4 regions of the Staphylococcus saccharolyticus genome follow, and region 4 is predicted to be linked to each of the others. Evidence: riboswitches for the same ligand, from Rfam matches in the RefSeq annotation. Region 4 holds a riboswitch; each other region holds the start of a gene.
The links. A riboswitch is a leader RNA that binds a small molecule or an ion and turns the genes downstream of it on or off. The one in region 4 is predicted to bind S-adenosylmethionine.
Positions count from the first base shown of each region.

Region 1: another riboswitch for S-adenosylmethionine. It lies ahead of DYE57_RS02810 (Na+/H+ antiporter NhaC family protein); the one in region 4 lies ahead of DYE57_RS09060 (methionine ABC transporter ATP-binding protein).
Region 2: another riboswitch for S-adenosylmethionine. It lies ahead of metX (homoserine O-acetyltransferase MetX); the one in region 4 lies ahead of DYE57_RS09060 (methionine ABC transporter ATP-binding protein).
Region 3: another riboswitch for S-adenosylmethionine. It lies ahead of metK (methionine adenosyltransferase); the one in region 4 lies ahead of DYE57_RS09060 (methionine ABC transporter ATP-binding protein).

Region 1 covers NZ_UHDZ01000001.1:623,794-630,053, forward strand. The annotation lists partial or broken gene hutU (urocanate hydratase) at 1-663, shown strand, start outside; gene hutI (imidazolonepropionase) at 663-1,898, shown strand; partial or broken gene DYE57_RS02800 (amidohydrolase) at 2,199-3,271, shown strand; gene DYE57_RS02805 (SDR family oxidoreductase) at 3,378-4,259, shown strand; SAM riboswitch class I at 4,759-4,855, shown strand; gene DYE57_RS02810 (Na+/H+ antiporter NhaC family protein) at 4,972-6,260, shown strand, end outside.
Region 2 covers NZ_UHDZ01000001.1:14,221-20,480, reverse strand. The annotation lists gene DYE57_RS00075 (DHH family phosphoesterase) at 1-1,561, opposite strand, end outside; gene DYE57_RS00070 (YybS family protein) at 1,590-2,516, opposite strand; gene metX (homoserine O-acetyltransferase MetX) at 2,634-3,602, opposite strand; SAM riboswitch class I at 3,669-3,772, opposite strand; partial or broken gene DYE57_RS00060 (AzlD domain-containing protein) at 3,899-4,232, opposite strand; gene DYE57_RS00055 (AzlC family ABC transporter permease) at 4,229-4,921, opposite strand; gene sph (sphingomyelin phosphodiesterase) at 5,340-6,260, shown strand, end outside.
Region 3 covers NZ_UHDZ01000001.1:998,524-1,004,783, reverse strand. The annotation lists gene crcB (fluoride efflux transporter CrcB) at 1-175, shown strand, start outside; gene DYE57_RS04985 (fluoride efflux transporter FluC) at 172-525, shown strand; partial or broken gene DYE57_RS04980 (aldo/keto reductase) at 691-1,457, opposite strand; gene DYE57_RS04975 (hypothetical protein) at 1,621-2,529, opposite strand; gene metK (methionine adenosyltransferase) at 2,633-3,832, opposite strand; SAM riboswitch class I at 3,942-4,053, opposite strand; partial or broken gene DYE57_RS12815 (phosphoenolpyruvate carboxykinase (ATP)) at 4,265-4,990, shown strand; gene DYE57_RS12810 (phosphoenolpyruvate carboxykinase (ATP)) at 4,974-5,462, shown strand; gene DYE57_RS12805 (phosphoenolpyruvate carboxykinase (ATP)) at 5,446-5,775, shown strand; gene DYE57_RS04960 (alpha/beta hydrolase family protein) at 5,866-6,260, opposite strand, start outside.
Region 4 covers NZ_UHDZ01000001.1:1,856,262-1,862,521, reverse strand. The annotation lists gene aroD (type I 3-dehydroquinate dehydratase) at 1-537, shown strand, start outside; gene DYE57_RS09090 (nitroreductase family protein) at 616-1,158, shown strand; gene DYE57_RS09085 (thioredoxin family protein) at 1,234-1,560, opposite strand; gene DYE57_RS09080 (arsenate reductase family protein) at 1,706-2,059, shown strand; gene gcvH (glycine cleavage system protein GcvH) at 2,232-2,612, shown strand; gene DYE57_RS09070 (toprim domain-containing protein) at 2,971-3,357, shown strand; gene DYE57_RS09065 (thioredoxin family protein) at 3,350-3,646, shown strand; SAM riboswitch class I at 3,704-3,813, shown strand; gene DYE57_RS09060 (methionine ABC transporter ATP-binding protein) at 3,907-4,932, shown strand; partial or broken gene DYE57_RS09055 (methionine ABC transporter permease) at 4,925-5,618, shown strand; gene DYE57_RS09050 (MetQ/NlpA family ABC transporter substrate-binding protein) at 5,639-6,260, shown strand, end outside.

The sequences.
Region 1 (6,260 bases), 1.2 Mb from region 4:
TTTTCCTGGATTTGTTCCAGCATACATTTGACCGTTGTTCTGTGAAGGAAAAGGGCCATTCCGTTTTGCTGCATTAAGTGGTGATCCAAAAGATATTGAACGTGCCGATGAAGAAATGAAAAAGTTGTTCCCATATAATGAAAAATTATTAAGATGGCTAGATTTGGCTGAAGAAAAAATCTCTTATCAAGGCTTGCCATCAAGAATTGCTTGGTTAGGCTATGGTGAGCGAGTGAAAATGGGGTTAGCGTTAAACAAACTTGTACATGATGGTGAATATCAGCTCCTATAGTCATTGGACGAGATCATTTAGACTCTGGTTCAGTAGCTAGTCCAAATCGAGAAACTGAGGGAATGAAAGATGGAAGTGATGCTGTTGGTGATTGGGAAGTACTTAATGTATTAATTAATACAGCAGCTGGCGGATCATGGATTTCTTTCCATCATGGTGGTGGTGTAGGTATGGGATATTCACTACATGCCGGTATGGTTATCGTGGCAGATGGCTCAGAACGTGCAGAAAGAAGATTGGAAAGTGTATTAACTACTGATCCGGGTATGGGAGTAGTAAGACATGTTGATGCAGGGTATGATAAGGCTATTGAAACTGCTAAAGAGAAAGGCATAAAAATTCCAATGATTAATGAAGCGGGGGATCAATAATGAATGATTTAATTATCCAAAATATTCAAGAATTAATTTTACCTCAACCAATAGATAAACCACTTAAAGGTCATGAGCTAGACAAGCTTAAGGTTATCGAAAATGGAACTGTTGTAATCAAAGATGGTAAAATTTTTTATTCTGGACCTCATTCGGATGATTATGAAGCAAAAGAAATGATTGATGCTACAGGCAAAGTTGTTTCCCCAGCACTTATTGATGCACATACACATCTCATATTTGGAGGTTCTCGCGAGCATGAAATGTCATTAAAAAGGCAAGGTAAGTCTTATCTTGAGATTCTTGAAGCTGGAGGCGGTATTCTCTCAACAGTTAAAGCAACACGTGAAATAAGTGAAGACGAGTTATTTAAAAAAGCTGAACATGATTTGCTAACGATGGTTCAACATGGTGTTCTTACAATTGAAAGTAAAAGTGGCTACGGTTTAGATAAAGACAATGAACTTAAACAATTACGTGTATCTCATCGTCTAGCGGATAAGTGTGATTTGGATATGAAACATCCGTTTTTAGTATTTCATACAGTTCCAAAAGAAGCAAAATCAAATGAAGCATTTTCAGAAGATATGATTAATCTGCTTCCAGAGGTTAAGAAGTATGCAGATTTTGCAGATATATTCAGTGAAACAGACGTCTTTTCAATTGAAGAATCCAAACGGTATATGGAAAAAGCCAAAGAAGCAGGATTTAAAGTAAAAATACATGCCGATGAAATCGATCCTTTAGGTGGATTAGAGTTAGCCATAGATGAAAATGCAATCTCAGCTAATCACCTTGTAGCTTCTAGTGAAGAGGGTAAAGCAAGATTGAAAAACAGTGATACTGTGGCTGTTTTACTTCCTGCAACAACATTTTATTTAGATAAAAATGATTATGCTGATGCACGAGTAATGTTAAATAATGGCGGAGCAATTGCGATTGCAACCGACTATAATCCGGGAAGTAGTGTAATAAATAATCTACAATTAGCTATGGCAATTGCTGCATTAAAACTAAAACTGTCTCCAAATGAAGTTTGGAATGCTGTAACGGTTAATGCGGCTAAAGCTATTGATTCAGATGCTGGTACAATTAATGAGGGTGATAAAGCTAATCTTGTGATATGGGATTTACTAAATCATGAGTATATCCTATACCATTTTGGTATTAATCATGCTCAAAAAGTAATTAAAGAGGGTAAAGTTATTGTAGATAATGAATTTAATATAGATTAAGATAAATTATTTCGCCTATTATTACTAATTAATCTTACTCATGTATATAAATGTACTAGTTACTATGACAATCTTTGATAGTAGGTTACTAATGAAGGAGAGGGACATCGTACGTGATGACTTGCTCTTTTCTGTTTCGAAAATAAATGTATAAATCTTAGAACGCATTAAAAATTCAGAATTTTTTTGATATTAATGTTAAAATTGACTTATTAGAGATAATGATATGTTTCATTAAACAATAATGAAGCAATGCGTTTATAGTTTAGAATATTTTAGTAGGAAGGGGTTGAGTCAGCGATGACTAACTATTCAACATATATCAATTGGCGACGTCAATTTCATCGATTCCCTGAACTTTCAGATCAAGAATATAAAGCCACTAAGACTTTAAAACAAATTTTAAAAAGTTATCTAGATTTGCCTTTAAATACTGGTTTAGTTGCTGAAATTGGGGATGGAGAAGATATGGTAGCTGTAAGAACAGATATCGATGCTTTACCTAATAGAAGAACAAGTACATCATGAATTTACTTCAACAAATCAAGGTGTCATGCATGTGGCCATGATATTCATATAGCAAGTATATTAGCTGTTGTTACTAAATTAAAAGAAATAGAGAGTCAGTTAACTGGACGTGTACGTTTAATATTTCAAGCTGCTGAAGAATTGGGACACGGAGCGTTTAAAATTACTGATGCAGGTGTGCTTAAAGGTGCTAAAGCAGTGCTTGGCTTTCATAATTATCCCACTTTAAATGTTGGAGAATTTGCTATTAAATCAGGTGTGACCACTTCTTCAGTCGGTCGTTTTCAATTTCAAATTCGAGGGAAGGGTGCACATGCTGCTAAACCTGAGCAATGGAACGATCCGGTAGTCGTAGTTGGTCAACTTATTAATAGTTTACAAACAATTATAAGCTGAAATTTATCAGCATTTGATAATGTAGTCGTAACAATTAGTGAGATTTCTTGTGGCAATACTTGGAATGTTATAGCTGACAAAGCTTACATTCAAGGTACTGTTCGGTCGTATAGTGAAAAAATATTGATGATGGATTAAGTCAAGCGTTTAATGTTGATATTTATTTCTCATATTCTAGGCTTCCTGGAGCTGTAGTAAATGATAAATATTTTACTAAACTAGCAATAGAGGTCGCTAAAGAGGTGGAATATCATGTATCAATACTTGATGAACCACTTACTATTGGAGAAGATTTTTCAGGTTATACACGAGAATATCCTGGAGTATTCGCTTTCATAGGTTCCAATAGTAAATATGATTTACATCATCCTAAATATCATCCAGATGTGCGTATTTTGGAAAAAGCCCCCCAATATTTCGTACAACTCGTTCAACGTTTATTGACTTGAATTTTTAAGTTGGAGTGATTTCATATTTCTTATAATTTCCTATGATTAAATGTGCATGATAACTGGGTATATAATAAGCATTAAATTAATTAGGAGATGATTTGAAATGTCAGCTCAAGATCCTCGCAATAAATTTAAAACAGATAATTATGAAAAACAAGAACAAGAAGTTCCAGGTATACAAGCTAAGATGTCACCACAACCCGATTGTGGTGAAGACTCTTATCATGGTCACCATCGATTAGATGGCTTTAAAATACTAGTTACTGGTGGCGATTCAGCGATTGGTCGTGCAGCAGCGATTGCCTATGCTAAAGAAGGTGCAGATGTAGCGATTAATTATTTACCAAGTGAACAACAAGATGCAGATGATGTAAAACAAGTCATTGAAAGTGTTGGACAAAAAGCTATATTAATTCCTGGTGATATTAGAGATGAACAATTTAACTATGACATGGTTCAAGAGGCTTATCAGCAATTAGGTGGTTTAGACAATATAACGTTGGTTGCGGGTCATCAACTTTATCAAAATGAATTATCAGAGTTCAAAACCCAAGATTTTACTGAAACTTTCGAAACAAATGTTTATCCAGTGTTTTGGACAGTTCAAAAAGCACTAGAGTATTTACAACCAGGAGGTTCTATTACGACTACATCTTCTGTTCAAGGCTATAATCCTAATCCAATTCTTCATGATTATGCTGCAACAAAAGCTGCAATTATATCACTAACGAAAAGTTTTTCAGCAGAATTTGGTCCTAAAGGTATTCGTGTTAATTGTATTGCACCAGGTCCGTTTTGGTCTCCATTACAAATCGTTGGTGGGCAACCACAAAGTGCTATACCTACTTTTGGGCAAAACACACCATTAGGACGTGCAGGTCAACCTGTTGAATGTGCAGGAACTTATGTACTTTTAGCTTCTGATGATGCAAGTTATATTACTGGTCAAGTATATGGTGTGACTGGTGGAACTCAAATAGATTAACTTAACTATAGTTGTATGATTAGTATCAACTTTTCGGTGTGAAAGTACACGGAACGTGATAAACATTTTACAAACGTATACAGTTTAATATGAGATTTGTTTGTATAGTAAGGGCCTGGGACATAAACCAATGTCCTAGGCTTTCTTAACGTATAGGCAGTCGATGACAGAATTGAAAATGCGATTGTCCTTAGTTTTTTAATATTAGTTTCCTCTTACAAGAGACAATAATGGTTACAATGTGGATGTTTTATTTTTAATAATAATTGATTGTAGTGATGGATAATGAAAAAGATTAAAGCTGAAACACTCTCAGACATGCAAAATTATAAATTACTTAGTTATTTTTGGAGTTGCATTAGCGATATTTATCATTGCATCTATAAGTGTAGCTATTTTTGAAAATTATTTTACTACTTTAGAAAACATGTAAACTATTATTAAAATATTAAGTGTTGACGTTATTACAAATATCTTGTAACGTTAAACATAATTCAATAACTTATCAAGAGAAGTGGAGGGACTGGCCCAAAGAAGCTTCGGCAACATTGTATCATGTGCCAATTCCAGTAACCGTGAAGGTTAGAAGATAAGGTTAAACACGATGTTAACTGAGGCTGGGGCATGAATAGGTGTCTCAGCATTTGTTAATTAAACACTGTGGTTATTTTAAGTGTCTCAATCACTTTTATTTTGGAAAGTAGGTTAAATAATGGAGAAAATAAAGAAAGGCAATGCATGGGCATTACTACCATTACTTTTATTTGTAATACTATTTCTTGGTGTAGGCATCGTTACTGGAGATTTTACTAATATGCCTTTAAATGTTGCTATTACAATAACTGTTATAGTTGCCTTATTGATGAATAGAAAAGAATCATTCGCTAAAAAGGTTGAAGTTTTTACTAAAGGTGCCGGACATTCAAATATAATACTAATGATGCTCATTTTTATCTTAGCAGGTGCTTTTTCTACTACTGTAGAAAAAATGGGTGGTGTGTCTTCAACTGTTAATCTAGGACTATCCCTTATTCCACAAAACTTAATCATTGTTGGTTTATTTGTGACATGTATGTTTGTTTCGATATCAATGGGGACATCGGTAGGTACTGTAGCGGCCATCGCGCCAGTTGGATTTGGTTTTGCACAAGCAACAGACGTTCCTACAGCATTAGCGATGGCAACAGTTGTTGGGGGAGCAATGTTTGGTGATAATTTATCTATGATTTCTGATACAACTATTGCAGCTGTGAGAACGCAAAAAACTAAAATGGGTGATAAGTTTAGAGTCAACTTTAAAATTGTCTTCCCAGGAGCGATTTTAACCATTTTAATATTATTCTTCTTAACGAATGGGATTTCAATCGACCGTTCTAAACATTATGACTTTAATCTAATTAAAGTGATTCCTTATTTGTTAGTACTTATTCTTGCACTCATAGGCATTAATGTCATTATTGTGCTCATTGGTGGTACAGCACTAGCGGGTATCATTGGTTTAATTGATGGTTCATTTGATTGGAAAGGATTATTAAGCGCCATTTCGAAAGGAATTATAGGAATGGAAGATATTGCTATGATTGCTTTACTTATCGGTGGTTTAGTTGGAATTATCCAACATAATGGTGGTATAGACTGGTTATTGCAATTTGTTCGTTCTAAAGTAAAGTCTAAGCGTGGTGCTGAACTAGGTATTGCTAGTTTAGTGAGCGCTGCAGATATATCGACGGCTAATAATACGATATCAATCATTATGGCGGGTCCTTTAGCTAAAAATATAGCTGATGAATATGATGTTGATCCTAGAAAGTCTGCAAGTATTCTTGATATTTTTGGTGGATGTTTTCAAGGGTTACTACCTTATAGTCCACAAGTAATATCGGCAGCAGGTGTAGCAGGGATTTCTCCATTTTTAATGCTTCCATATAGTATTTATCCAATTTTACTTGGGGTGTGCGGTTTAGTGGCGATTATTTTCAGAGTGCCACGTTTAAAAAATAG
Region 2 (6,260 bases), 1.8 Mb from region 4:
CACCATGCGCACGTAGATAGCTTGCTGCATCAAATGTTCTTGAACCTGTTCTTAATGTGAAGTTTCTAGTATCTACTATAATACCTGCATACATCACTGTAGATTCTAAACGCGTGAGTCTTTGTTCAGTTGGTTGATATTCTAATAATTCTGTTACGAGCTCAGCAGTTGAGCTTGCATATGGTTCCATATAAACCAATAATGGGTTGGAAATAAAGCTTTCACCACGTCTGTGATGATCGATAACCACTTTACGGTTTGCTTTATTTAAAACATTTTCATCTAAGACCATTTCAGGTTTATGTGTATCGACGACAACAACCGTTGTCTTAGATGTCATCATATCCCAAGCCTCATCAGATGTAACGAAACGTTCTTTTAATTCAGGTTTCTTATCAATTTCATCCATTACTCGACGTAATGTTGGATCGATATCAGAATCATTAAGAACGATAAAGGCTTCTAGGTTGTTCATTGATGCAAAGCGTGATACCCCAATTGCTGCACCAACAGCATCCAAATCAGGTCGTTGATGTCCCATAATAATGACTTTGTCGCCTTCAGTAAGAATATCTTTCAAAGCATGAGAAATAACACGGGCACGTACACGTGTACGCTTTTCCATAGGGTCCGTTTTACCACCATAGAATCTCACGTTACCATTCATATTCTTAATTGCGACTTGGTCACCACCACGACCTAACGCTAAGTCTAAACCAGATTGTGACAAATCACCGAGATCAATAAGGTTCTCAGTACCTTCACCCACACCAATACTTAGTGTTAATTGTGCACGATAACCCACACTTTTCTCTCTTAATTGACTTAAAATATCGAAGTTAGAGTCTTCAAGTTCCTCTAAAATCTTTTGATTGAGATATGCGACAAACTGATCAGAATTATAACGCTTGAAATAAATGTTATACTCTTGAGCCCAGCGACTGATGACACGTGTCACCATTGAATTAATTTCTGAACGTTGTGTATCGTTCATATTTTGCGTGATTTCATCGTAGTTATCTAAGAATAACGTTGCGATGATTGGTTTAGAATCTTCATACAACTCATAAGTATGTACAGTTTCAGTTATATCGAAGAAGTATAAACAATGTTCATGTTCTGAATAACGAACGTGATAATAATAGTTGTTATTTTCTATTTCTACTTCTTGAACTTTCTCTAATTGTTTTAATATGTTAGGGAAGACTTCATTAACATTTTCAGAAATCACATTTGTTTCAATATGTTCTGACACGAACTGGTTCATCCACTCAATATGATTATCTTCATCTAACACTATCATCCCGATTGGCAAGTGCTTGATTGCTTTATTACTACTTGTCGAGATATGACCACTTAAATCATCCACATAATTATCCATTTTGAGAAACGCTTGTCTCATTAACACGCCACTAACGATAATCATTACGAGGAGAATTGCCGATGCAATACCTGCGACGATTTGGTTAAAAATTAACCACACGATGACTAACGCAATGGCAGTGAGTACCAATAATATAAATGGTATGAGCAAAGCTTTTTTAGTGGATTGACGGTTCATTCTTCCACCTCTAATCACTATTTAATAATCATTTTTTTATCATTCGTTTTAAATTAATACATAAATCAATAACTCCAAGTAAACCAACGATATGAGTTGCTGGTGAAATGAGCGTTCCCACTACCATTAACATAATCGTTAAGAAGCTTGGCCATTTTTTGGCTTTCCCAAAGAAATGAATGACGCTTAAACCTTGGATGTACATCACTAATGATAACACAACTTCAAAGTTTAAAACGATGCTTTGAAATATACTTGGTTCATTTGCAAACATCACACATATAAGAACTATAAGATAAACCCATAATAAAGTACGGCTCATTTGCCATGCGAATAAAGGTTTAAATATAGGTGTTGCTACTTTAAATTTTCGTAAGATTGGAAATGTAATAATCAGATTAATTAAGATAAAAAGGAAAATGACTATAATTAGATAACTAGGGAGTTGGACCGTCATTTGTCGGAAACTTTCCTCAAGAATCTGTCTATAGTTTGAATCTAATCCACTAGATAAAATGACATCATGTATTTCATCTTTGAATGGCTTAATTAATACGGCTGCTTTCGGAATTTTTTCGAATGTTTGTAATAACATCCATCCAATAAGTGAAATTAAACTTAGTGATGTCGTTGAAACATATAAAATTCTTTCTTTTGATGCTTTTTCCTTAAGTAATTGTCCGGTGATTGCACTTAAAATTAATAGTAAAACCATCGTACTTAAGACAAATGTATTACCTAATAACGTTGTTAAAATAACTGTTACTAATGCACTAATTCCAAATGATTGTATAGAACAGTTCCAAATTACTACTCCTGGAATCGTTGCAATTAAACATAAAATTAAGCCGAGAACAGGTAATACATGTGTTACTAAAGCGACTATCACTAATGAAATAATTGCTAAAATAGTTGCTTTAGGTTGTATTTTTGAAAACACACACGCCACTCCCATACTTTTTGACTATGATTTCTATTTTAACCTCTTTAACAAAATTTAACAATAAAGTGCTACTTTTAATGCATAGCAATAAACTAGTAGCACTCGCTTTGCAACTGTGTTCCTCCTTAATTATTTTCGTCGGAATTGCTTCAAATTTAAGAAATGATACAAATTAGGTGCCCAATCATTAAAGTTAAGTAAAAAACCATCGTGTCCGACATTGTCAGGCACAAAGAAATGACGATGATATTTAAATCTTTCACCGACAGCTCTCACTTGATCATCTGGATAGAGTAAATCATCAATAAAGCACATTGTTAACACCTTGGTTTCTAAAAATTGAAAGACTTTATCTACATCATCTCTTCCTCGATCAATATTGTGACTATCTAAGACGTCTAGTAGTGTTAAATAACAATTTAAATCGAAGTATTCTTTAAATTTATTACCTTGATGTTGCTGATAACTTACAACCTCATCAGGTGTAAAACTTTGATCATAGCTTTTAGAGGAGCGATACGTTAAGAAGCCAAGTTGACGAGCGATACTCAAACCTTCTTTCCCACCAAGGTGAATAGCTTGGCGTGCTATTTCATTAAAAGCTCGACTATAAGATGACATTTTATCTGTGGCAGCAAGGATAATAGCTTTATCGACTTGAAATTTATTATTATATAGCATTTCCATGACTTGCATACCTCCAAGACTTCCTCCTATAAGAATATTAATCTTTCTATAGCCAAGTGCTTGAATGCCTTTCTTTATTGCTTTAACGTTATCGCGTAAAGTTAGTTGCTCTGGAAATTTAGGATCAATCTTTTTGGAACTCGATCCAAATGGACTTCCTATGACATTAAAAGTCAGAAATTGATAGTCATGACATGGAATGTAGCCACCATCAATAATTTCACACCACCAACCATGATGATTATCTGTTCCATATGTTAAATGATTGCCGGTTAACGCATGACAAACAACTACTAGAGGTTGACCTGTGTATCCTACATGCACATAACGTAGTTTTAAATTGTTGATGATTTCACCTGATTCAGTTGTAAATGCACCTAATTCTAACGTATGTACTTTATAATTGGTCATCATTATCACTACCCCCTCTTACTAATAAAGCTTCCTACTCAGATGAATAAGTAAGAAGCAATCTAGTAATTATCATTCGAGTTACTCGTTGGTTGTAGCACCGTGCTATCATCATTAGTCAGTTGCTGAACCATCCCTGGGCCAGTTCCCTCAGCTTCTCAAAATAAGATTTCATCAATTTAGTTTTATAGTGATGTAGATATTAGTTTCTGGCTTGAATAGTCTAAATTTTCTAATTATTTTAATATTAACTAACTTTTTCTACAACTTCAATGATTTGCTGTTATTTTCAAAGGTTAAAAGACTAAACGTAAACAAGCGATTATAGTGATACCTCTGATTATTGTCACAGTGAGACTGCGTGTAAAAATGGCGAGAATTACAGTTGGTATGTATGATTGCAATAACATATGACAAATTAAGCGTGTATCCAAATGTATGATTATATTGTTGAATTACCCCATCAATGATAAGCGCGGTAAATAGCGTGATAGGAATATAAGAAAGCCACTTAATTACGGTTGCTGGCAAGTTTACTTTAGATATCATGACAAATGGAATAATTTGAACGAGTAACGTCACAATTCCACATAAAATGATGAGTATCAATGTATGTAAATCAGTCATCATCTTTCCATCACCACCCCTAATGTTGCAGCTACTGTTGCGGCTATTAATATTGCGACATATGAGTGCATGACTAAACTTAAAAGAAGCATCATTACAATAACGCATACAATTAATACAGTGTATATTCGAAACCTAGATTTTTTAATTGTTTCAAATTGAGATATACCTAAGAAAATAAACATTGCAGTGATGGCAAAGTCGAGACCAAGGGCATCTGGATTTGTAATATATTTGCCGAAAAGTGCACCAGCCACACAAGAAACAGTCCAAAATAGGTAGGCAGTAATATTTAATCCATGAAGCCATCGATCATTAATCTTTTCGCCTTTAACGTATGGCATTATTGCTACTCCAAAAGTTTCATCTGTTAATAATGTCCCAAGCCCTACCCTATTCCAGAATCCATACTTTTTATAATTAGGCGCTAAGGTCATACTTAGTAGAAACATTCGAGAGTTAACGATAAGTGTCGTAAGCACGATTGCTGATGTAGGTGTACCTGCCATCATTAACGTACAAACGATAAATTGAGCTGCACCTGCGTAAATAATGAGACATAGTAACATAATTTCTAGAAGGCTGAACTTTTGTGAGGCTGCAACAATTCCAAAGGATAATCCTACGCCTGCATATCCAAATAATGTAGGAATACACTCCCTCACACCTTGTTTAAAAGTAAGGTGAGTCATTTCATCAGCCCCATTCTCCCTTGTAAAATAATAAAGTTAGTCTAATATATTTCATAATGACATTCAATATTATTATAAATCGGTATGTGTGAGGTCAGACAAGCAGATGTATAAAAAGCCATTATAATGATCATTTTAAGATTTCAGAATTTTGTTTCTTTTTTTAGACTTCCTTCTGAATATTTAAAGTCAATTTCGTTTTTCATATCCCCTATCCTGTTAAACTAAAAAATTTTTAAATATAAAATTTTGAATCAATATAAAAATGACACTTTCTATTGAATACATTCAATTTTAAAAAATCATCCTTAAATTTTTAATTTATTATTAAAATTTTATTTAGATATAGTAATTTTCAAAAACAACTTAATTTTGTTTGATATAATCACACCATCAAATGAAATGAGGTGTAATAAAATTGAATTGGCAACGTAAATGTATCTTAACTACTTTATGCATATTAAGTAGTTTATTCTTAGTATTTTTGACAGTTACATATGCAAGTGAACGCAGTCCTGAAAACAGCCTTAAAATTACTACACATAACGTTTATTTCTTACCTACAGCAATATATCCCAATTGGGGACAATCTCAGCGCGCTGATTTAATTTCAAAAGCTGATTATATACAAGGTCAAGATGTCGTAATTTTTAATGAATTATTTGATAAAAAAGCATCAAATCGACTTTTAACAAACTTACAATCACAATATCCTTATCAAACACCTATTGTTGGTAAAGGCACAGAAGGTTGGCAAAAAACATCTGGTTCTTATAGAAAAATTAAAAAAGTAAGCGGTGGTGTTGGTATTGTAAGTAAATGGCCAATTGTTGAACAAGAACAACATATTTACAAAAATGGTTGTGGCGCTGACAAGCTAAGTAATAAAGGCTTTGCGTACATTAAAATTAATAAAAATGGTAAATATCAACATATTATCGGTACTCACCTTCAAGCTGAAGATCCAACATGTCTTAAAGGAAAAGATCAAACTATTAGACAGAGTCAAATGAATGAAATTAAACAATTTATTAAAGATAAAAATATTCCTAAAAATGAACCTGTATATATCGGCGGTGATTTAAATGTTATTAAAGGGTCAGATGAGTTCAAGCAAATGCCTGATAACTTGAATATTTCATTACCTACACAATTTGAAGGTAACGAATATAGTTGGGATACACGAAGCAACAGTATTGCAAAATATAATTATCCTAAATTAGATCCTCAACATTTAGATTATATTTTATTAGATCGAGACCATGCGCAACCAAGCTCATGGCATAATTATACACACAAAGTGAAGTCACCAGAATGGTCAGTAAAATCTTGGGGTAAA
Region 3 (6,260 bases), 860 kb from region 4:
ATTGACTACTGGATTTTTAGGTGCATTAACTACTTTTTCGACCTTTCAATTCGAGCTCGTAACTCTATTTGAGCAACAACATTTTATTGTACTATTAGTATACGGTTTAACAAGTTATTTGTTGGGTGTTCTTTTGTGTTATGTCGGTGTCACAATAGGAGGTAAATTATCATGATTATTGCACTCCTAGTTATGGGAGGAGGAGGGATTGGTGCTGTATTAAGAGCTTTCGTTACAAATGTGTGCCAACGTCATTTTAATTCGTCTATACCAATTACTACACCAATCGTAAATATATTAGGTAGTTTTTCAATTGGTTTAACGATGGGAACTGCAATTTCAAATCATTGGCTGTCCCCTCTCTTTATAACAGGTGTACTTGGCGGTTTAACAACATTTTCTACTCTCTCATCTGAATTAGTAAAAATGTTAACGCCTAAATTTAGAATTTTACATTTTATAGGATACTCAATTTTGCAATTTATTATCGGTTTTATCGCTTGTTATATTGGTTTTCATATTTAAAAAGTAATAATCAAAACTCACCGAAATCACTTATATATATTTAAAATTTAAATATATGTATTAAAGCCACGGTAAGAAAAATTTTGTTAGTCACTCATAAAGCTAGAGTTTTAGTCTAACTTTTGGTGTGCCTATCAGTTTTACCTACCAGGGCTTTTTACTCATTTATTTTTCATTAAATTCCAATGGATGAGGGCCTATTCTTTTATCTTTATTGATCGATTCTTTCCATCTGTTCTTTGGTCAATTCAAAATTAAAGACATTTAGATTATCTTCAATACGACTAGGAGTTACAGACTTAGGAATAACCACTACATTATGTTGTATATTCCATCTGATAATTACCTGAGCTGGTGACTGTCCTATTTCTTTAGCTATTTCATTAACTGTATCATCTTTAAGAATCTCACCATTCATTAGTGGAGACCATGATTCCATAACGATACTTTGTGCCTCTAAGTATTTACGTAATTCGTTTTGAGTCAAATATGGACGAAACTCAACTTGATTAATGACTGGTTTTATTGAAACTTGAGCGAGTAACGCTTCAAAATGTTCAGGAGTAAAGTTACTTACACCAATATTTTTTACTTTATTTTGTTTATATAAATCTTCCATAGCTTGCCAAGTATCAATCATCACAGCTTCATTTGTACCAGGCCAATGCATAAGATATAAATCTAAATAATCTAATCCTAATCGTTGAATAGAATTTTCATAAGCATCTTCAACATTATTACGTTCATAATCTTCAAGCCATAACTTTGAAATGATAAATAACTCTTCTCGTTTTAAACCTGTAGATTCTAATGCCTCTTTGATGCCTTGACCAACCATCTCCTCATTCCCATAGACCTTCGCAGTGTCTATACCTTCTGTATCCATTCTCAATCGCATGTTTAACTGCATTTTTACATTCATCACTATTTTCATCTCATTCACTCCTTAAATACTTCAAACTGATAGTCATGTGTTTTCTTATTCAATACCCCTTTTTTAATAAAATAAAAACTCTCAAACATTAACGTATTAGAAAATGTTTGAGAGTATATAGTATTGATAATTACAAATATCTTTATGATTTAATTCTATTTTTAATTGAATGACTCAATCTTGTCCATAATATGTTGTAAATCATCAACATTATATTGAATACGACCATGGAATACAAACTTATTAAAGAATTCATCTAATTGTTCTGATCCTACTAATACTTTAACATTTGATGATTGCGCATAATGAGATATTGTAACATCACCTTCATTTTTAGGATTAAAATATAAAATGGAAGTTGGCGTATATTTGGTATTTAATTCATTTTGTAAATCACCAGCAAGTTGCTCAATACACTTAATCTTTTCAGAATAATTCACAAATGTTAAAGATTGTTGATCATCATTTTGATCTAGCACTAATGTTTGAGGTGTTGATTCATCTAAATCAAGTGTCTGGAAAACTTGAGACATAGTTGGTAATTCTTTGAATTGAGTAGCGCTTATTCCACTATAAACGTGACCTTTTAGTAATTGAGAATCGATAATATATAGACCCGTTCTTGTTAGCACAAGATGGCTCACACGTTCTATATTATTGAATTCATTACTTGGCAAGAAAATATTGGCCATGATGTACATATCTTCTGGACGAATTCTTTTTTCTTTAACAAGTCTTTCACGAATTCCAATTAATCTCATATCAGTGACATATTCACTTTGATTTTTTGAGAAAAGTTTTAACGCATCTATTTCGCGATTTTTTGTACTAACTGTCGCTTCATAATCCTCTTTTTGTTTCGTGACAGCCTTTTTGTTTTCTACTCTTTCTTTTTCCAAGGCTTCCTCGTGGGATTCTTTCATATGTTGCTCTTTTTCTTTATAATATGCTTCTGTTCGTACTTTAACTTTTTTCTTACTACTATGTGCAAATAAAAAAAGTATAAAGAATAAAATAGCTACAATAATCGCAACAATTAAGCCTATAACTATTGGTGAAGATAAACTCATCACAACAACTCTCCTTTAACCATTTCAATAACTTTTATTATAATAGAAAAATTACTGTTTTTCGACATTTAAACTAATTTTCTTTATACCCTAATAATAAAAGCTATTTTGATTCGACAGCATCTTGAAGTAAATTCACTTTATCTAGTTTCTCCCATGGTAGTAAAACATCTGTACGTCCAAAATGACCATATGCAGCGGTTTGTTTATAAATAGGATGTTTTAAATCTAACATTTTAATGATACCTGCAGGTCTTAAATCAAAATGATCTCTTACTGCCTCAACTAATTGAGCTTCTGAAACCTTTCCAGTACCAAATGTATCAATAGATATTGAAACAGGTTCGGCTACACCAATCGCATACGCAAGCTGAACTTCACATTGATTAGCTAATTCTGCAGCAACAATATTTTTAGCGACATATCTTGCTGCATATGCTGCTGAACGATCGACTTTAGTAGGATCTTTTCCACTGAAACAACCACCACCGTGTCGAGCATAACCACCATAAGTATCTACAATAATTTTACGCCCTGTTAAACCAGCATCGCCTTGTGGTCCTCCGATAACAAAACGTCCAGTAGGATTAATAAAGAATTTTGTATGTTCATCTAATAAGTTTTCATCAACAGTTGGATAAATGACTTGTTCTTTAATGTCTTTCTCTATTTGTTCTAATTCTACGTCCTCAGCATGTTGTGTAGAAACAACAATTGTATCAACACGTTTAGGTTGGTCATCTTTATCATATTCAACAGTTACTTGTACTTTACCATCTGGACGAAGATAATCTAAAATTTCATCCTTACGTACATCTGATAAACGTTTTGCTAATTGATGAGATAAATAAATTGGTAAAGGCATATAGGTGTCAGTTTCATTCGTTGCATATCCAAACATTAACCCTTGATCACCTGCACCTGTAGCTTCTATCTCTTCTTCAGAAATATCATTACGATATTCAAGCGCTTTATCCACACCTTGTGCAATATCTGGAGATTGTTCATCAATAGCAGTAAGTACAGCCATCGTTTGGAAATCATAACCAAATTTAGCTCTTGTGTACCCTATATTTTTGATTGTTTCTCTAACAACCTTTGGTATGTCTACATATGTTGAAGTTGAAATCTCTCCAGAAATAAGTGCCATTCCAGTTGTTACCGTTGTTTCACAAGCCACTCGCGCGTTTGGATCATCTTTTAGAATTTCATCTAAAATAGCATCGGAAACTTGGTCAGCTATCTTATCTGGGTGACCTTCAGTTACTGATTCTGATGTAAATAATCGTTTATTATAAATCATGTTTTGCTCCTTTTAAAATTAATTACGAAAATTCTCTATAATATATGAGCTAAATAAAAGAGCCTTCTTCACTATAAAGATAGAGAGAAGGCTCTTAAACGTCCATTCGCTCTTATCGTTCAGACGCTATGTGTCTGCAAAACGGTTTGGCACCTTTCTTTACATAAAAGAGGTTGCTGGGTTTCATTGGGTCCATGTCCCTCCACCACTCAGGATAAGAGAATCCGTTAAAAATAATACTACCTAATTCAAAGGTTAATGTCAATTTTCGTTTACTCAGCTATTCATTTTTAAGGTGGATTAATCAAACTGTTGTTATACTATCTAAATGTAAAGGCTTACATTGCTACTATTGCTTGGAGGGATTGAGTATGTCAATGGACACATACACAGAAACAACCAAAATAAATCAATTATTAAAGAAATCATCAACTGTCAACAACACAACTATACAACAAGATTTTAAACAACAATGAAGGTCAACTTACGGAACTTGAAGCAATTAATGCTAATACAGGAAAATATACTGGACGTTCACCTAAAGATAAATTTATAGTTACAGAACCTTCATATAGAGATAATGTCGATTGGGGCGACATTAATCAACCTATAAATGAAGAAACATTCTTAAAACTCTACAACAAAGTTTTAGATTATTTGGATAACAAAGAAGAGTTATATGTCTTTAATGATTATGCAGGTAGTGATAAAGATACACGTTTAAAATTAACGGTTATTAACGAATTAGCATGGCATAATTTATTTGCTCATAATATGTTTATTCGACCTGATTCAATTGAAGAAGCTAAAACTATCAAACCTAACTTTACAATTGTTTCCGCACCTCATTTTAAAGCAGACCAGAAATAGATAGTACACATTCAGAAACTTTTGTCATCATCTCATTTAATATTAATCGGCGGAATTGAATATGCAGGAGAAATGAAAAAAGGAATTTTTTCAGTAATGAATTATCTTCTTCCAATGTAAGACATTATGAGTATGCATTGTTCAGCAAATGTCGGAGAAAAAGGCGATGTAGCACTATTCTTCGGTTTATCAGGAACTGGAAAAACTACCCTCTCAACCGATACTAACCGTAAACTCATTGGTGATGATGAACACGGTTGGAATAAAAAAGGTGTATTTAACCATTGAAGGTGGATGTTATGCCAAAGCTATTAATCTCTCTAAAGAAAAAGAGACTCAAATATATAATGCTATTGAATATGGTACAGTCTTAGAAAATACTGTCGTAAAAGATGATGGCACCGCAGATTTCGAAGATAATCAATTTACTGAAAATACAAGAGCAGCATATCCTATAAACCATATTGATAATATTGTCTTACCATCAAAAGCTGCTCATTCAAATACAATTATTTTCTTAACAGCTGATGCATTTGGTGTTATCCCTCCAATTTCAAAATTAACAAAAGATCAAGCAATGTATCATTTCTTAAGCGGATTTACGTCTAAACTTGTAGGTACTGAACGTGGAGTGACTGAACCCGAACCTTTATTCTCTACTTGTTTTGGTGCTCCATTTTTACTATTAAATCCTACAGTTTATGCAAATTTATTAGGTGATTTAATTGATAAACATGGTATCAATGTTTATTTTAGTTAACACAGGTTGGACTGATGGAAAATATGGTGTTGGGCGAAGAATTAGCTTGCATTACACACGTCAAATGATCAACCAAGCTATCTCAGGAAAACTCAAAGATATTGAATATAAAAAAGACAGTACATTCGACTTAAGTATACCTATAGAAATTGAAGATGTTCCGAAAACAATCCTAGATCCAGTGAATGCTTGGAGTGATGAAGATAAATATCGTGAACAAGCACAAAACTTAATCAATCGTTTTGAAGAAAACTTTAAAAAGTTTGGTTCAGAAGTAGAACATATTGCCAAGAAAGGCGCCTTTAATAAATAATTGATTCATTTGATCATTTTAAATTGGAAAGAGCCCAACCGAGTATCTCACTTTGTTGGACTTTACTACTTTTATATTACATTTTTATATTTATGGAAATGGCTTTATCTTTTGATTTTCTTCTATTATCTTCATCCATTCATGAATCTTACCTAAAGTTTCTTTCATAGCTTTTGGTCTAGGTACATGTCCTTCTTTAAGTTGATAGAACGTTTGATATTCAACGCTTTTGCGTTTTAACTTTCCCTCTAGATCATAAGCTTGGTGAATGCCTACTTGAACATCCTTTCCACCATGAATAATAAGTATAGGTGGACTGTCTTTATGAATATATCTAACTGCATCTCGTTGTTGATAGGCAGATTTATTCTTTTTGGGATGCCCAACCATACGACGCAACATTCCTCTCAAATCAACACGTTCTTCATACATTGAAAAAATGTCCGATACCCCACCCCATATTATATAACTATTGACAGGTAAGT
Region 4 (6,260 bases):
TTTAAAATATTAGTTACATACCGAACAGCTTCTCAAGGTGGCAAAGGAGATTTAGAAGAGAAGGACTATTTAGATATAATAAATCAGATAATACAAAATCATCAATTTGATATGTTAGATATTGAATGGAGTCAGTCGATGAATCTAGAATTATATGCTAATGTAATTCAACAAGCTCAACGTCAAGGTATAGAAATTGTGTTATCACATCACAATTTTAAAGAAACACCCTCATTAGAAGATTTAAAATTTATATATTTTAAAATGCAAAAATTACAACCTAGTTATTTAAAACTAGCAGTTATGCCTCAATGCAAAGAGGATGTATTACACTTACTAGAGGCTATGAGCGTAACAGTGGATACTACGCCATATAAAGTTGTAGGGATAGCGATGTCTAATTTAGGAATAGTAAGTCGAATTGCACAAGGTGTGTTTGGAGGTTCTATTTCTTATGGATGCTTGGACCAACCTAAAGCACCTGGTCAAATTCATGTTCAACAATTAGAACAACTGATATCAGTGTATCATGCTTAAGCCAAAAATTTGAAATTCATAAGAACGTCAATTATAATTGATAATTGTTATCAACGTACATGAAGGGAGCGAATTAAAGTGGAATTACAAGAAGCGATATCTAGTCGTCGAAGTATCAAGAAGTTTAAACATGAAATGGCCATTGACGATAAGGCATTGTATGATGCTATTGAAAAAGCTACAGACGCTCCAAATCATGGGATGAGAGAACCATGGCGTGTGGTTCATATTGCAAAAGATAAACTCGGTGATTTTAGTCAAGATATAACAAGATTTGCATTTCCAGATAGTCCAGAGAAGCGTGAGGATCATTACAATGCAGTAACAAATTTAGGTGGAATGTTATTACTCATTTTAAAAGATGATCCAAGACAACGACAAAGTTGTGAAAATTATTTCGCATTCGGGGCATTTACTCAAAATTTAATGTTGCTTTTATATGAAGCAGGTATAGGCACATGTTGGAAATCACCACAGTATATTTTTGAACCCAAAGTACGTAAAGCTTTAGGTGTTAAAGATAATGAGATTCTAGCAGGTTTTTTGTACTTAACAGATTTAGAAGTTGTGCCTACAAAAGCTCAACGTAAAAATAAAAATCTAATTACTGAGTTTGAATAACACTTCCATGATTAAGAGTGATTATAATCAACAAGCTTCCCCTCTATCATTTGCACTATAAGGTGGAAGCTTATTTTATTTCAAAGTCAAATTCTCATCTAAAAATGATTCAACTTGGTCAGGTGTTTTAGCATTTGCTGAGTGAAGATGTGCCAATTTTTTACTATTTTTAAATATTAGAATACTAGGGATACCCATTACATTGTTTTTAGTTGTGGTCTCTTCAAGTTCATCACGATCCACAACATACCAATTATAATTATTAAATTTCTCTACAATCGGAGTAATCCACATATCCATTGCTTTACAATCTGGACACCAATCAGCTTCAAATTTCACGATGACAGGTTCTTGACTATTAAGAATAGAATCAAACTCTTCAGTTTTATGAATATTTTGCATAGTTTTATGCTCCTTTTCTAAGATTTAGTAAATTTATTATAACTAATGTTATCTTTTTAATAAAAATATTAGCCTAAAAACTAAAGCGTTCTATCTAAGAACATGGTATATTTGAGTTAATATAGAGAAGGAGGTAATATAACGAATGATCAAATTTTATCAATATTCAAATTGTACGACTTGTAAGAAAGCCGCTAAATTTTTAGATGAATATGGTGTGAGTTATGAACCAATTGATATTGTTCAACACACACCAACTAAAAAAGAATTTGAAGAAATCATCGACAAAACAGATGTAGAAATTAGCAAATTGTTTAATACACATGGTGCGAAGTATCGTGAATTAAAATTAAAAGATAAGCTTAAAAATATGTCAGATGATGAAAAATTAGAATTATTAGCATCTGACGGAATGTTGGTAAAACGTCCATTAGTTATCTCTGGAGATGATATCACTTTAGGTTTTAAAGAGGACGATTATAAACAGCATTGGTTGTAATTTTATTGCTTTGTCTTAAAAAGTGAACATTAATAGTAAATTATTAGTGAAAATGATGTTTTATAAACTTAAACACGAATTTTAATTAACATTATCTTTTAGATAATAGTTGAATGAATAATTTCAGTGTGGCATCATTAAATTGTAATTAAATAATTAGGAGGGGATTCTCGTGGCAGTACCGAGCGAATTTAAGTATTCTAAAGAACATGAATGGGTTAAAGTTGAAGATAACGTAGCAACTATTGGTATTACGGAACATGCTCAGAATGAATTAGGTGATATCGTATTTGTTGAGTTACCTGAAACAGATGATGAATTAAATGAAGGTGACACTTTCGGTAGTGTTGAATCAGTTAAAACTGTGTCAGAGTTATATGCACCAATTTCAGGTAAAATCATCGAAGTGAATGAAGAGTTAGAAGATAGTCCTGAATTTGTTAATGAATCACCATATGAAAAAGCATGGATGGTTAAAATAGAAATAAACGATGAAAGTCAATTACAAGAATTATTATCAGCGGATCAATACTCAGAAATGATTGGTGAATAGTACGTTTAAACTCCTCGATTATACAAAATCAAGGAGTTTTTTTACAAGGGTTGTAAGTTAAAACTGTTGAAGTAATCATCTCAGGATTATAGCAGAACATTAAATGAGTTCTTTTAAATAAACAACAATAGTAAAAGTATATCAATTACATATGAAACTAAAATTTAAATCATTACTAGCAGAGTATTGATTGATATTAATGGTTAAAAATTGTAGTGAATTGTGGAACGCTTGAGCTAAGCTCATGCATCAGTGACACTAGCAATTAAAAATTGCAGTGTCACTTAATGTTTAGTTTTTTGGGATTCTGTGAATTATGTAAGTGACAGTTCTATCGACGCTTAGAAGGTGGATTGACATGACTATTGTAAATAAAGTAATCATTGTTGAAGGTAAATCGGATAAGAAAAGAGTACAACAAGTTATCGCTGAACCCGTTAGTATTATTTGTACCCATGGCACAATGAGTATAGATAAGATTGACAATATGATAGAATCACTTTATGGTAAACAAGTTTATGTTCTTGCAGATTCTGATGACGAAGGAGAGAAAATTAGAAAATGGTTTAAAAGATATTTAAGCGAAAGCGAACACATATATGTTGATAAAACATATTGCGAAGTAGCAAAATGTCCAAAAAATTATTTAGCTAATGTTCTGAATAGATATGGTTTTACTGTTCGTAAAGAGAAGAATCTTATGCCTAATTTAAACACTGAAAGGTTAATTTTAGTTAATGAATAGATCTAAAGATCTTAAAGATATAACAGAAAATTTCAACAAAGATAAATATCTCATTTTTGGTTACACACCTATGTGTGGTACATGTAAAATGTCTGAAAAGATGTTAGACATTGCTAATGAAATTGTACGCTTACCTGTAATAAAAGTTAATCTTAATTTTCATCCTGAATGGAGTAAAGAAAAAGAAATAATGTCAGTACCCGTTTTGTTAGTTATCAATAGGGATACAGAGCTGAAGAGAATTTATGCATTTCAATCAGTACCTTATTTGTTAGAAAATTTAAAATAATTATTGACGAAACTTTAGCACGGTGGTAGGATTAAAACAAATTAAATGATGCGTAAACTCTTATCAAGAGAGGTGGAGGGATGTGCCCTATGAAGCCCGGCAACCGTCTGATATAGAAATGGTGCCAATTCACATAAAGTTTAACTTTAAACTTTAGAAGATGAGAGAAAGAATATATGACTAATGCTTTCTCAAATTTTCTAAAGATTGAGAAAGCATTTTTTTAATTTTATTTAAGCAACATTAAGGAGGCTATTAACGTGATTGAGTTAAATCAAATTGTTAAACGATATCACACGAAGAACAAAGATGTTCTCGCTGTTGATCACATTGATTTAAATATTGAATCAGGCTCAATTTTTGGCGTTATTGGTTTCTCTGGTGCTGGTAAGAGCACGCTAATTAGAATGTTTAACAATTTAGAAACTCCAAAATCTGGAGATATCATTATAGATGGAGACAATATTAGTCAATTATCTAAGTCAGAGTTACGTAGAAAACGTCAAAAAGTAAGTATGATTTTCCAACATTTCAACTTATTATGGTCTAGAAATGTAATGAAAAACATTACGTTCCCACTAGAGATTGCAGGTGTACCTAGTGGGACTGCTAAACAAAAAGCACTTGAGTTAATAGAACTTGTAGGTCTTAAAGGGCGTGAAAATGCTTATCCTTCTGAATTGTCAGGTGGACAAAAGCAACGTGTCGGAATAGCTAGGGCTTTAACGAACAACCCGGATGTTCTATTATGTGATGAAGCTACGAGTGCATTAGATCCACAGACTACAGATGAAATTCTTGATTTATTGCTAAAGGTTAGAGAACAACAAAATCTTACTATCGTTTTAATCACACATGAAATGCATGTGATTAGGCGAATTTGTGATGAAGTAGCTGTAATGGAGAGTGGTAAAGTCATTGAACAAGGTAAAGTTAGTAAGGTATTTGAAAATCCTCAACATGAAGTGACTCAACGATTTGTTAAAGATGATTTAAATGATAATTTTGAGGAATCATTAGACGAATTAGAACCATTAGGTAAAGATGCTTACATAGTAAGATTAAACTTTACTGGCAATAATGTGACACAACCTATCATTTCATATATAACAAAAATGCATCATATTGACTTTAACATCCTTGAAGCTGATACTAAGAATACTAAAAATGGCTCGTTAGGTTTTTTAGTGATTCATATTCCACACATTAATATAGAGTGTTTTAATCAATTTAAAAATGATTTACATGACCAACACGTGAATGTGGAGGTGTTGAGACATGGGTAAATCATATAGCGAAATATTTCATGAAATGTTTATAATGCCTAACGTTCAATGGCCTGAGGTGTGGCAAGCTATATTAGAAACACTTTATATGACTGTTGTTTCTACATTTTTCGCCTTTATTTTTGGATTGATTTTAGGAGTATTACTCTTTTTATCGGCTAAGAGTGATTCTGTAGCTGCGAAGGTCTTTTATACAATTGTTTCATTTATAGTCAATTTATTTAGAGCGATTCCTTTTATTATTTTAATCTTATTACTTATACCATTTACGAGTGCTATTAGGAACAATAAGCGGACCTACTGGAGCACTACCAGCTCTTATCATAGGTGCTGCGCCATTTTATGCTAGATTGGTTGAGATTGCATTTAAAGAAATAGATAAAGGCGTGATTGAAGCTGCATGGTCAATAGGAGCCAACACTTGGACAGTTGTAAGAAAAGTTTTACTCCCGGAAGCTATGCCAGCGTTAGTTTCTGGTATTACGGTTACTGCCATTGCATTAGTCGGTTCAACAGCTATTGCAGGCGTTATAGGTGCTGGTGGGTTAGGCAACTTAGCATATCTAACAGGATTTACACGAAACCAAAACGACGTCATCTTAGTTTCTACGGTATTCACCTTGATTATTGTATTTATAATTCAATTCCTTGGGGATTGGATTACAAATAAAATTGATAAACGATAAAGAAAAGGGGACCATGCTTTATGAAAAAATTATTTGGAATTATTTTAGTCTTAGCATTAACAGTTGCATTAGCTGCTTGTGGTGGTGGCGACAAGAACAAAACGATAACAGTAGGTGCATCACCAGCGCCTCACGCTGAAATTTTTGAAAAAGCTAAGCCTTTACTAGAGAAAAAAGGATATGATTTAAAAATTAAAACAATTAACGATTACACTATACCAAATAAATTGTTAGATAAAGGTGAAATCGATGCTAACTTCTTCCAACATACACCATATTTAGACACTGAGAGTAAAGAAAAGGCTTATAAAATTGAATCTGCAGGAAATGTAGAATTAGAACCGATGTCAGTTTATTCTAAAAAGTATAAAAGCCTAAAACATTTGCCAAAAGGTGACACAGTATATGTATCAAATAACCCTGCTGAACAAGGACGTTTCTTAAAATTCTTCGTAGACGAAGGCTTAATTAAACTAAAAAAGGGCGTTAAAATTGAAGATGCAAAATTCAGTGACATTACCGAAAACAAAAAAGATATTAAATTTGATAATAAACAATCAGCAGAATATTTACCGAAAATTTATCAAAACCAAGATGCTGATGCAGTTATCATTAATTCTAACTATGCAATTGATCAAAAAC